DNA from 4 places in the Pseudoalteromonas sp. ABE4_541 genome. Region 4 is predicted to be linked to each of the others. Evidence: predicted binding sites of a transcription regulator. Region 4 holds the regulator's gene; each other region holds the start of a gene.

Evidence for each region. Region 4 encodes sigma-54, which starts transcription at its own class of promoters, with help from an activator protein. Its sites were predicted from a motif close to GTTGGCACGNNNNTNGNNT; they were not measured.
Region 1: a site for sigma-54 is predicted at 1,982-2,000, ahead of ACW689_RS00900 (flagellar assembly protein T N-terminal domain-containing protein). Genes of this name have one in related genera too.
Region 2: a site for sigma-54 is predicted at 1,894-1,912, ahead of glnA (glutamate--ammonia ligase). Genes of this name have one in related genera too.
Region 3: a site for sigma-54 is predicted at 1,537-1,555, ahead of fliE (flagellar hook-basal body complex protein FliE). Genes of this name have one in related genera too.

The regions. Positions count from the first base shown of each region.
Region 1 is NZ_JBSVEM010000001.1:188,214-191,416, forward strand. Features, by position in the region: gene ACW689_RS00895 (DUF1203 domain-containing protein) at 216-689, shown strand; gene ACW689_RS00900 (flagellar assembly protein T N-terminal domain-containing protein) at 758-1,948, opposite strand; gene ACW689_RS00905 (LPP20 family lipoprotein) at 2,058-2,537, shown strand; gene flgN (flagellar export chaperone FlgN) at 2,585-3,013, opposite strand; gene flgM (flagellar biosynthesis anti-sigma factor FlgM) at 3,006-3,203, opposite strand, start outside.
Region 2 is NZ_JBSVEM010000008.1:63,932-67,134, reverse strand. Features, by position in the region: gene typA (translational GTPase TypA) at 1-1,407, opposite strand, end outside; gene glnA (glutamate--ammonia ligase) at 1,978-3,203, shown strand, end outside.
Region 3 is NZ_JBSVEM010000001.1:231,418-234,620, forward strand. Features, by position in the region: gene ACW689_RS01115 (sensor histidine kinase) at 1-54, shown strand, start outside; gene ACW689_RS01120 (sigma-54-dependent transcriptional regulator) at 51-1,436, shown strand; gene fliE (flagellar hook-basal body complex protein FliE) at 1,591-1,923, shown strand; gene fliF (flagellar basal-body MS-ring/collar protein FliF) at 1,990-3,203, shown strand, end outside.
Region 4 is NZ_JBSVEM010000015.1:26,905-30,107, forward strand. Features, by position in the region: gene ptsN (PTS IIA-like nitrogen regulatory protein PtsN) at 1-212, opposite strand, end outside; gene hpf (ribosome hibernation promoting factor) at 215-502, opposite strand; gene ACW689_RS14640 (RNA polymerase factor sigma-54) at 530-2,035, opposite strand; gene lptB (LPS export ABC transporter ATP-binding protein) at 2,091-2,816, opposite strand; gene lptA (lipopolysaccharide transport periplasmic protein LptA) at 2,819-3,203, opposite strand, start outside.

The DNA.
Region 1 (3,203 bases), on a different contig from region 4:
GAATGGGCTGAAATCGTAAAATGGTTACAAGGGATGGTATCGACAACCCCCTTGCTTCTTGTCACTCAGTATTTTTTAGACCCACCCAACTCACTCCTTGCGCGCTTAACCTTTCTTTCTGAGTAGTTATACTTTTGATGCTTTTGATTCCATATCTGGCGAGAATGCCTCCTGCACGTCTCTATAATGGGGTTTTCATTAAAAGGACGAGTATTATGAATAATCAATTTATTATTAAAGGGTTGAACTATAAAGACTATACACACCTTTTCAATGCACAAGTGGATGTATTGCAAGCGCACCACGCGGTGTGGCTGACAGCAGATGAACAATCTGGTTATCCGTGTCGAGTGTCACTAAAAGATGTAGAAGTGGGTGAGCGAGTATTATTGCTTCATTATGTTCATCATGATGTGTCTGGGCCTTATCGTGCATCAGGTCCTATTTTCATAGGTGAAAGTAGTCAGGATGCCAATCTAGAGGTGAATGAGATACCGCAGGTACTCTGTTCACGATTATTGTCACTCAGAGCTTATGATCAACAGGGCAATATGGTGTCGGCTAAAACTGCGCAAGGAGAAGTCGTTGATATACATTTGCACGAGATGTTTAACATTCAGAGCGTGGAATATATTCAAATACACAACGCAAATCCTGGTTGTTTTAGTTGTACTGCCTATCGAGCTTAGTGATGTGAAGTTAATAACAATGCATCAGCTATCAACAAGGAAAAAGGTGCCAATTGGCACCTTCTTGGTTATTCAAGTTCAAATGACTCATCAGATTTAATGAGCACTTGCACTATATCATTGAGCTGAACATTACTTAATGGGCGAGTATTTAAGTTAATGGCTGTGGCACTTTGCATATTCACATTAATGACTTTCAGTTGCTCGATAGTTTGTCGTGTAGAGTTTATGATTTTGCCGTTACCCGTGACGATGTCACTTCGGTGCATAATTGAGAGTACTTTGCCCGGCTCTAGGCCGTGTTTTTTACCTAAATTAATCACAACTTGTTCATTATTAATGTGCAAAATCTTCCCTTTAGTTGGTATACATGCCACGGCTACATCAAGGTCTTGGCTCACTTTATTAAAAATATCTTGAATTTGTTGACCATAGTTTGAGCGCCAAAATTGCTCGCTATATACGTCAATAATTTTTGTCTTTTTAAATGGCCAAACTCCCTGAGTTACATAATGTTGTTGCCATACCTGCTCGAATGTTATTGAGTCATATAGCGCAAAGTCTATTTTAAAGCTGCGAAGGTACTCATCGTCTTGCCAAAAGGCATAATCATTATTGAGTTTATCTAAACCCGCTATATCTGTGATCTGGCTTAATAATACATATTGGCTATTACTGTTGGTTGAAATGGTTTCAATCAACATATGGTCATAGTTAAATTGTTGAGAAAAATACTCACTGACGTTTAGAGGGGAGTTTAGATAAGGGATCGGTTTGACTGCGGAAGTACGCTCATTCAGGGTATTAAACAAACGATGAGATGCAGACTTTGCAATGTCAAAAATTTGACCCAACCTTGCTTGATGGGGCTGTGTTAATTGGCTCTGAGTAATGGCAATTTGTTTATTAAATTGCTGGCCTGGACATTTTTTTTCGGTAGCATAAATATCTAAATGCAAAGTCACGCTATATTGCTCGTCACTTTGATTTTCGCTAACAAGGTTAACTTGTTGGATTTCGCCATGAGATTTGATCTTGATCTCATTTTGACTCAAGACCCCATCAGCAACGGTTTGAACGCTGCTGATGGTAGCCCCAGAGAATATCAACGCTTGTGTAATTGCGTCTTTAACTGCTGCTTGACGAGCGTCTGCCATGTCGCGCCCTTGCATGCTTGCATAACCGATGACTTCATACCACTCAGCTTTTACATTACTGCTCATTGCTACCAGCATAAGCAAAGCGACTGCTCTAATCATAATTAAAACCTTAAAAAATAACTGTAATGAACGTAGCAAGTCATATACCAACAATTTTTGGCAAGAATCGTGCATTGGATAAATCATCAAATTTAAGAGGTATAGAATGATGAATGCCACACGAACTTTTAACAGTATAGGCTTGGTTGCCATAACCATACTTTTATTTTTATTAGGTGGATGTAGCTCGATGTTTGATAAAAACATTGAATATGAGTACGTCAAGCCAGATAATTACCCAGTATTAAAAGCAATTGGTTACGCCCCGTTAAGTGCTCAACCTGGTGCCAGTGATACGCAAAAGATGCTAATGGCGGTGAAAGTGTCGAAACTTGAGGCATACAGAGAGTTAACAGAGCAAGTCTATGGCCAAAATATTACCGCGGGTATGACAGTTCAAGGTGCAGTTGCTAAAAACGATGGGCTCAAGAGTCAAGTGACAGGTGTGATAAGAGGCGCTAAGGTTGTAAAGAGCTATGCGTCGGGTGATGCATATGTGACTGAATTAGAGCTCGATATGAAGCGCGTGCACGATTTATATATTACACAGGTGAAACCAAGAAAGATAAAACGTGTAACTTATTATTAATAGACTGGACGCTTGGCAACGCTCTGTTAGATGCAGAGCGTACTTGATTATGCTTTAAGGTTTTTAACTAGCTCGTTATTACCTGTCACGACGCTACCATCTTGGCCATATGTAATAGAAGAGGGCGCACCTAAAAGAATACTTTTCAATTCTCTGGCGCTTAAATGAGCTTGATGCGCAGCCTGAGCGTTTACTTCATTCTTTTTTTTACACTCAATTAGCAACTCTTCAATTTTATCGGTCATCTCGATAGCTTCTTCAGCTTGGAAAAGCGCTTGATCAAAACTAGACAGCTCTTTATCTTGTTTTTGGATGGTGTTTAGTAAGGTAAGTTTATCTCTTGCAAGTTCTTTTAAATGGTCACCTTTTCGAGCCGCTAAAGCATTCAACTCTCTATCTAGCAACTGGGTCAGAGTTGCTAGGTTAGTGAGCTGTGTTTCTAATTTATGAAGACAGAGGTTAAGCTGTTCAACCATACATATCAAACTCAAATGCGGCGATATTCTTAGCGAGTTTTTCGGCGTCTATTTGATACTTGCCTTCGCTAATGGCTTTTTTAAGTTCAGCAACCTTATTGCTATCAAACGCAGGCGCATCTTTTGCCTTTTCTTGCAGGTTTTTAAGTTGCTGCGCTTGTGGTGTTAAACTTACTGAATCGCTAGCCGC
Region 2 (3,203 bases), on a different contig from region 4:
CGTGTGGTACATCAAACCAGAACCAGAAGTCAGCGTCATAAAGTCAGTTTGGAAACCGATTAAACCACGTGAAGGCATCATAAAGTCCATGCGAATACGGCCTTTACCATCTGGTGCCATGTCAGTCATTTCCGCCTTACGAAGACCAAGTTGCTCCATGATAGAACCTTGGTGCTCTTCTTGAACGTCTACCGTTACTGTTTCATACGGTTCTTCTAACTGACCATCAACTTCACGAAGGATTACTTCTGGACGAGAAACCGCTAGCTCGTAACCTTCACGACGCATATTTTCGATTAGGATACCTAAGTGTAATTCACCACGACCAGATACACGGAAGCTATCTGGGTTATCCGTTTCTTCAACACGTAGTGCTACGTTGTGCACTAGTTCGTTTTCTAAACGTTCAAGGATGTTACGTGACGTTACGAATTTACCTTCTTGGCCAGAAAACGGCGAAGTGTTTACAGAGAAGGTCATTGTTACTGTTGGTTCATCAACAGAAAGTGCTGGTAATGCTTCTACTGTGTTTACATCACAGATAGTGTCTGAAATTTTCAGCTCACCTAAACCTGTAATTGCGATGATGTCACCCGCTTGCGCTTCTTGCGCTTCATGGCGATCAAGGCCTAAATAAGTCAGTACTTGACCCACTTTACCGTTACGTTTAGTACCATCAGCGCCAACAATCGTTACTTGCTGGTTTACTTTAACTGTACCGCGCTTAATACGACCTACACCGATAACACCAATGTAAGAGTTGTAGTCAAGCTGAGAAATCTGCATTTGGAATGCACCATCTGGATCCGCATCAGGCTGAGCTACTTGATCAACAATCGCTTCAAACATAGGTTGCATGTTGTCAGAAGGCTCATCTAAATCTAAAGTTGCCCAACCGTTGATAGCTGAAGCGTAGATAACTTGGAAGTCCAACTGTTCATCAGTTGCGCCAAGGTTATCAAATAAGTCAAACACTTGGTCCATAACCCAATCAGGGCGTGCACCAGGCTTATCGATTTTGTTGATAACAACGATAGGCTTAAGGCCTAGCGCGAATGCCTTTTGCGTTACGAAACGCGTTTGCGGCATTGGACCTTCTTGTGCATCAACCAGTAGCAATACTGAGTCAACCATTGAAAGAACACGTTCTACTTCACCACCGAAGTCAGCGTGTCCCGGAGTGTCTACGATGTTAATGTGGTAGTCGTTCCACTCAATCGCGGTGTTTTTAGCTAGGATGGTGATACCGCGCTCTTTTTCGATATCGTTTGAATCCATTACACGCTCTTCGTTACCGCCGCGCGTCTCTAGTGTACCTGATTGCTCAAGCAACTTATCAACTAGGGTTGTTTTACCGTGGTCTACGTGGGCGATAATCGCGATATTACGTAATTTTTCAATGCTCATGTTTATAACTCAGATAATGACTCGAAAGAGTGGGTTAATCCTAATACACCTAATTGTGCAAAACAGCCTATAAATTGACCGATAGGATTTATAAAGTGGCGTATTATCCCCTAATAACGCGATAGATGAAAGTTTATGCAGCATTATTTTTTGGCTTCATTCAACAATTTCGCTCTTTTTAGCTGTCATTTTATCCACTTAGGACTGCCAGTAAGCTTAAAGGGGCTCATCATAGTACAATGTTAAATAAAGAGAATAATTCAGAAATATGTAAAGGCAATGACAACCCAGCACATTGATAACGTCAATCTGTCACAGCTTCATAAAAATTGGCCTTTTAAATCGTTCATTTTTTACTCTCAATTTCAAAAAATGAACTACAATAATCGCACCAATAAAGTGCAATTACGGATCATTTTGGTGCAAAAGGGCAATTACCCAATGCCTATTCAACTTTAAATCATATATTTTTCATGCGATTACAACGTTGGCACACATTAAGCTTACAAAAATCGCAATCGCATTAAGTTAATGCAGCAAGCATAAAAAAACCAACGAGTCGGAGGACACATGTCACAATCGGTTTTAGATTTTATCAAAGAAAATGACGTTAAATTTGTAGATTTACGTTTTACAGATACTAAGGGTAAAGAACAGCACGTTTCTATTCCTCATCATCAAGCCGATGAAGACTTCTTCGAAGACGGTAAAATGTTTGATGGCTCTTCAATTGCTGGCTGGAAAGGCATTAACGAATCAGACATGGTATTAATGCCAGATGCTGCATCAGCAAAGCTTGACCCATTCGCTGAAGAAACAACGCTTATCGTACGTTGTGACGTGGTAGAGCCTTCAACACACCAAGGCTATGAGCGTGACCCACGTTCTGTTGCAAAACGCGCTGAAGAATATATGCGTTCAACAGGTATCGCAGATACGGTACTTTTCGGTCCAGAACCTGAGTTCTTCCTATTTGACGACGTTAAGTTCAAAACTGACATGTCAGGCTCTATGTACAAAATTGACGCACAAGAAGCTTCTTGGAACTCTGACAGAGACTACGAAGGCGGCAACACAGGTCACCGCCCAGGCGTTAAAGGCGGTTACTTCCCAGTAGCACCGGTAGATTCATCACAAGACTGGCGCTCAGCGACTTGTTTAGTTCTTGAAGAGCTAGGCCAAGTGGTTGAAGCACACCACCACGAAGTAGCAACAGCTGGTCAAAACGAAATCGCGACTCGCTTTAATACCATGGTATTAAAAGCAGATGAAATTCAAGAAATGAAATATGTTATCCACAACATGGCGCACCTATATGGTAAAACGGCAACCTTCATGCCTAAGCCTGTAGTAGGTGATAACGGTTCTGGTATGCACTGTCACCAATCTTTAGCTAAAGATGGCAAAAACATCTTTGCTGGAGACAAGTACGGTGGTCTATCTGAAGACGCGCTTTACTACATCGGTGGTATTATCAAGCACGCTAAAGCAATCAACGCATTTGCTAATGCGTCAACAAACTCTTACAAGCGTTTAGTACCTGGCTTTGAAGCACCAGTTATGCTTGCATACTCAGCGCGTAACCGCTCTGCATCAATCCGTATTCCGGTAGTACCTTCAGAGAAAGCACGTCGTATCGAAGTACGCTTCCCAGACCCTACAGCTAACCCATATCTTGCGTTCTCAGCAATGCTAATGGCGGGCCTTGATGGAATCAAAAACAAGATCCACCCTGGTGATGCAATGGACAAAGATTTATACGACCTACCTGCTGAAGAAGCAGCTGAGATCCCAAC
Region 3 (3,203 bases), on a different contig from region 4:
TTCAGTTTGTTGCTACCAATATCATTCGATACTGAACAATTGGAGGTTGTATGAGTTATTCCATACTAGTTGTTGAAGATGACGCTGGTTTACGCGAAGCCCTAATTGATACATTGCAGTTGTCAGGTTTTCATTGCGTTGAAGCGTCAAGTGCAGAACAAGCCGTTGTACTGCTAAAGGAGCAAAGCTTTTCTTTGGTTGTTAGTGATGTGCAAATGGGCGCAATGAGTGGTATTGATCTACTCAAAACCATCAAGTTGAATTATCCAGACCTGCCTGTGTTGATGATGACGGCTTATGCCACGATTGATGACGCTGTTGAAGCGATGCGTTTAGGTGCTATTGATTACATGGCTAAGCCGTTTGCGCCAGAAGTGTTGTTAAATATGGTAAGCCGCTACATGCCTCCTAAAGAAAAAGAAGCTGATGGCCCTGTGGTTGAAGATCCTCAGAGCATTAAACTTCTTGAACTTGCAGCAAAGGTTGCTAAGTCAGATGCCAGCGTTATGGTGCTAGGTCCCAGCGGTTCAGGCAAAGAAGTGCTGGCGCGATATATTCATGATAAATCGGATAGAGCGCAAGAAGCGTTCGTTGCGATTAACTGTGCAGCAATACCAGAAAACATGCTGGAAGCTACCCTGTTTGGTTACGAAAAAGGAGCATTTACAGGCGCGATCCAAGCTTGTCCCGGTAAGTTTGAACAAGCTCAAAAAGGCACTATTTTGTTGGATGAAATCACTGAAATGGACCTTGGCCTACAGGCTAAATTACTACGCGTTCTGCAAGAGCGTGAAGTTGAGCGTTTGGGTGGTAGGAAAACGATAGATCTGGATGTCAGAGTTTTGGCAACCAGTAACCGAGATCTCAAAGAAGCAGTTGCTGCGGGCGAGTTTAGAGAAGACTTATATTATCGTTTAAATGTTTTTCCTTTAACTTGGCTACCTTTATGTGAGAGGCCGGGCGACATAGTAGTGCTCGCAGAGCACTTGATCGCACGTCATAGCAAAAAGTCCAATAAGCCAACACCTGTGTTAACGCATGATGCAAAGCAAAAACTGTTGTCACATGCATGGCCGGGTAATGTGAGAGAGTTAGACAATGTTGTACAGCGCGCACTGATCTTGCAATTTGGAAGTGAAATTGGTGCAGATGACATTTTCATCGAAAACCATCAACCTTGCATATCTGTGCCGAATGTACAAGCAAGCCAGCCAGCCTCTGCTGAATCGTATGAAGTGATTGAACAGATGGCCAACGCTGAAGGTGTAGATTACAAAGCGGAGCTACAAGATAAAGAGCATCAAATGATTTTGGATACTCTATCAAGATGCCAAGGGAAGCGTAAAGAAGTCGCAGAAATTCTAGGAATGAGCCCAAGAACCCTTAGGTATAAACTCGCAAAAATGCGCGATATGGGGATCGCCGTACCAGCCTAGTTATATCCTTTTCACAAGCCAGCAATCAGCTGGCTTGTGCTTGTCAAAATCATGACACATCAAAATAACAGCTAAGATATTGATTTTAAAATAGTTTAAAGTTGGCACAGATTCTGCTTTGATAAGGTTATCAATTGTAGAAGAGGGTGTGAAAATGAACATACAACCCAATGCTTTATATCAAGAAATGCAATCACTAGCGCTTGAAGCTACGCGTAATAGAGGGCAAGAAAGCTTGCCTGTGCAGTCTTCAACACCATCATCAGCACAGTTTGGCGAGCTTCTTTCGGATGCTATTAACACTGTTAATGGTTTACAAAAAGAGGCAAAATCAAAGGTAACGGCCCTTGAAATGGGAGATCGTAGCGTATCACTTGCAGAAGTGATGATAGCTTCGCAAAAGTCATCAGTGGCATTTGAAGCGACAGTTCAAGTGAGAAACAAACTGGTTGAGTCTTATAAAGAAATTATGAGCATGCCTGTTTAATTTAGGTAGTGGAGAGTAACTGTGGCAACGAATCAATCAACAGATCTCGCTTTATCAGATGGCGCAATGGGCGCTGAGGCTGAAGAGCAACAAGAGCAAAAATCGGGCTATTTTAGTGCGCTGAGTGGCGTTGATATGTTACGTCAAGTTACGCTCGTGATCGCATTGGCCATTTGTCTTGCAATCGCGGTATTCATTATCATATGGGCACGTCAGCCTGATATGCGACCTTTAGGTAAGTACCCGATGGAAGAGCTTGTTCAAACGCTCGACTTTTTGGATGCGCAAAAAATTGAATACGAACTGGAAGGTAACACCATCATGGTGGCTGAGAACGACTATCAGAGCATTAAGTTACAAATGGCGCGTGATGGTTTTAGCCAGTCTCCAAGCTCAGGCACCGATATTTTAATGCAAGATATGGGTTTTGGCGTGAGTCAGCGCTTAGAGCGTGAACGTTTGAAGCACAGCCGTGAGCAACAACTCGCACGCACCATCGAAGAGTTACAAGATGTTAATCGTGCAAAAGTACTATTAGCTATTCCTAAAGAAAACGTATTTGCGCGTCGTGAAAAGAAACCATCAGCGACCGTCGTTATAACGCTAAAACGGGGCAGAACGCTCGGTGGGGAAGAAGTTGACTCAATTGTTGATATTGTTGCCTCAGCAGTGCAAGGGTTAGAGCCTGCGCGTGTTACCGTAACGGATCAAAATGGCCGTTTGCTTAACTCTGGTTCGCAAGACTCATTAGCCGCGCGCTCACGAAAAGAATATGAAATTGAGCGCAAACGCGAGCAAGAGTATTTAGAAAAAATTGACAGTATTCTTATTCCAGTTGTTGGTTTAGGCAACTTCACAGCGCAAGTTGATTTAACAATGGACTTTAGTGCAGTCGAAGAAACGCAAAAACGCTTTAATCCCGATTTACCAGCAGTGCGTAGTGAAACAACCTTCGAAGAAAATAATGTTGGCGGATTAGCTGTCGGTATTCCAGGTGCGTTGTCTAATCAACCACCCGTGAATTCGAATATTCCAGAAATTGCAGGTGCAGGCAATAGTAGTAATGGTACTAACCCAAGCCGTATGCAAAAAGAAGCAACGCGTAACTACGAATTAGACACTACAATTAGTCATAAGCGCCAGCAAACGGGTGTCATTCGTCGTATCAGCGTATCGGTTGCAGTAGATTATCTACCTAAGCCTGATGCCGAGGGCAATATGACCTTGACGCCACGCAGCCAAGAAGAGCTTGCCAATATTCGTCGTTTGTTACAAGGTGG
Region 4 (3,203 bases):
GCCATTCTGCCATGAGGGATTGCGATCCCTTTGCCGATCCCTGTACTGCCCAACTTTTCTCTGGTCATTAATGCGTTCAAAATATCGTGCTGATTTAGTTGAGGCAACTGCTCATGCGCCAGTTCACTGATATATTCAAGTACACGTTTTTTGCTATTAAAAAGGACCGCAGCTTTACTGCAGTCCTTGTTTATAATCGAGCTTAGTTTCATGATTAGTGTCGAGTAAGCTTCTCTTTGTGTTTGATCACTTGACGATCTAGCTTATCAATAAGCCCGTCGATCGCCGCGTACATATCCTGATGTTCTGTTGAAGCAAATAATTCTCCACCATTTACGTGCAAGGTGGCTTCGGCCTTTTGGACCAGCTTTTCAACATCTAAGATCACATGTACATTATTGATGTGATCAAAATGCCTTTCTAGCTTCGCAAACTTGTTGTTGACATAGTCTCTTAATGAATCAGTGATTTCTACATGACGACCAGTTAAATTTAGTTGCATAAGCATTTTCCTTCTTTAGTAATACGTCTAAATCAAGCTTTTACGCTGGTTAGACGGTGGAATGGCTAACGACTCCCGATATTTTGCTATGGTGCGTCGGGCCACCTTAATTCCTTGCTCTGCTAATATGTCTGCTATTTTGCTATCGCTCAGCGGCTTGGCTGTATTTTCAGCAGCTATTAACTTTTTGATAAGCGCTCGAATCGCTGTTGATGAGCACTCACCTCCGTTTTCGGTACTTACATGGCTAGAGAAGAAATACTTCAGCTCAAAAATGCCCCTAGGTGTGTGCATGTATTTTTGTGTTGTTACGCGAGAGATAGTTGATTCGTGCATTTCGACCATCTCTGCAACATCGTTTAACACCATAGGTCGCATTGCTTCAGGGCCATGCTCAAAGAATGCCTGTTGTTGTTGCACAATGCAATTGGTAACTTTCATTAAAGTTTCATTTCTGCTCTCTAAGCTTTTAATAAACCATTTAGCTTCTTGTAAATGCGAGCGGATAAACTGACTATCTGAGCTTGATTTTACAGAGCGAGACATGGAGGCATAGTGGTCATTAACGCGAATTTTTGGCATGCATTCTGGGTTGAGCTCCACCACCCAGCGACCTTTCATTTTTTTCACGGATACGTCAGGAATGACGTACTCAGACTCTTCTCGAATGATACTGGCTGCTGGTTTTGGGTTTAAGCTGTGAATGAGTGTCATGACTTCTTTTAACTCGGCTTCTTTAAGCTTTGTTTTTTTCATCAACGTTCGATAATCACGGCTAGCGAGCAAATCTATGTGCTCGTTTAGAATCATTTTTGTTTCATTCAGCCAAGGAGTTGTCTTTTGGTCAAATTGGTTGAGCTGAATACACAAACATTCTTGCAGGTTGCGCGCACCAATCCCGACAGGGTCAAATAATTGAATGCGTTTAAGTACGGCTTCAACTTCATCAAGTTCTATGGGCTCACCAGAATGACCATCATTAATGCTGTCGAGTATTTCTTCGGTGCTTAAGGTTAATGTCCCGTTATCATCAATGGCCTCAACGATAGCCACTGCGATACCATGGTCAATAGGGCTAAATGGCGTTAATTCTAACTGCCACATAAGGTATTCATGCAAGGTTTCGGTGGTTTCACCTTGATAAATTGTTTCATCTTCAGGCATTGGGCCACTGCTAGCGGCTGGTGCCGCACTCATGTATTCGTCCCAAGTGACATCCATAGCCAATTCATCACTAACGGTATCTTTACTTAATGCCGCATCAGAGTCCATTTCATAATCGCTTACCGACTCACTGTCTAGGCCATCGTTATGCCCATCATCTTGGCTGTTATCTTTACCGTTTTTTTCTTGTAACGAGGTATCGAGATCCGCGTCAGATTCTTCTACTTCCAAAAGAGGATTACTGTCCAGTGCTTCTTGGATTTCCTGCTGAAGATCTAGCGTACTTAACTGCAACAGACGTATTGCCTGCTGTAGTTGTGGTGTCATGGTAAGTTGCTGCCCCATGCGCAGCTGTAACGATTGCCTCATGTACCTTTAACAATCCTTCTAATCTCTATTATTATTGTGACCTAGAATGTTTTAACTATAGCCTGAATTGCTCACCAAGGTAGACATCTCGCACGGTTTGATCCGCCAAAACATGCTCTGGCGTGCCCGAGGCGATAAGCTCACCATGTGATACAATATAAGCTTTTTCACATACATCAAGGGTTTCCCGAACATTGTGGTCGGTGATTAGTACACCAATGCCACGATTTTTTAAATGTTCGATAATTTTCTTTATATCTAACACTGAAATTGGATCAACACCAGCAAAAGGCTCATCTAATAGGATAAATTTAGGATTTGCGGCTAAAGCGCGAGCAATTTCTACTCTGCGACGCTCACCACCAGACAGAGCCATACCTAAACTATCTCTAATGTGTTGAATATTAAACTCATCTAACAACTCGTTCACTATTTGCTCGCGTGCTTCTTTATTAAGCGAGTTACGAGTTTCTAAAATAGCCATGAGATTTTGATAAACGGTTAGCTTTCTAAAAATGGATGACTCTTGAGGAAGATAGCCAATTCCAAGTCGAGCACGGTTGTGCATCGGCAGTAAGGTGATGTCGTGGTCATTGATGCATACAGAGCCATGATCGCTGGGTACTAATCCAACGATCATATAAAAGCTCGTTGTTTTTCCTGCACCATTTGGACCGAGCAGCCCAACAATGCTACCAGCTTCAACACTTAGGCTTACATTTTTAACGACCTGTCGCCCTTTATAGCTTTTTGCTAAAGCAGTTGCTGTTAACACGCTCATGCTTAATTACCTTTGCCTGTTTGCTTTGGGGCTTTTTCTGGAACCAAAATCGTGTGGACTCGCGCGTTGTCTTGCTCACCACGTTCTGCACTGATCAGCTGTTTTTCCATATCATATGTTATTGACTGTGCGCGAATAATTTGACCAGCTTGGTTGATTTTGGCATCTCCTTTGATCACTAAAGTGCGGTTGGCTACGTCATAGCGAATTTCTTGCGCACTTGCGGTCAGTTCTGTTCCGTCCGGCTGTTTTTCCGAAAATCGAGCAGGAGAACCCGTTGCCACCAGTAACTGTTTATTGTCACCAAGCTCTTCTCTTCGATGTACTTCTAGCTTATCGGCATTGATTTTTCGACTGCCGTGAATGATCTCGACATTTTGCTCGAAA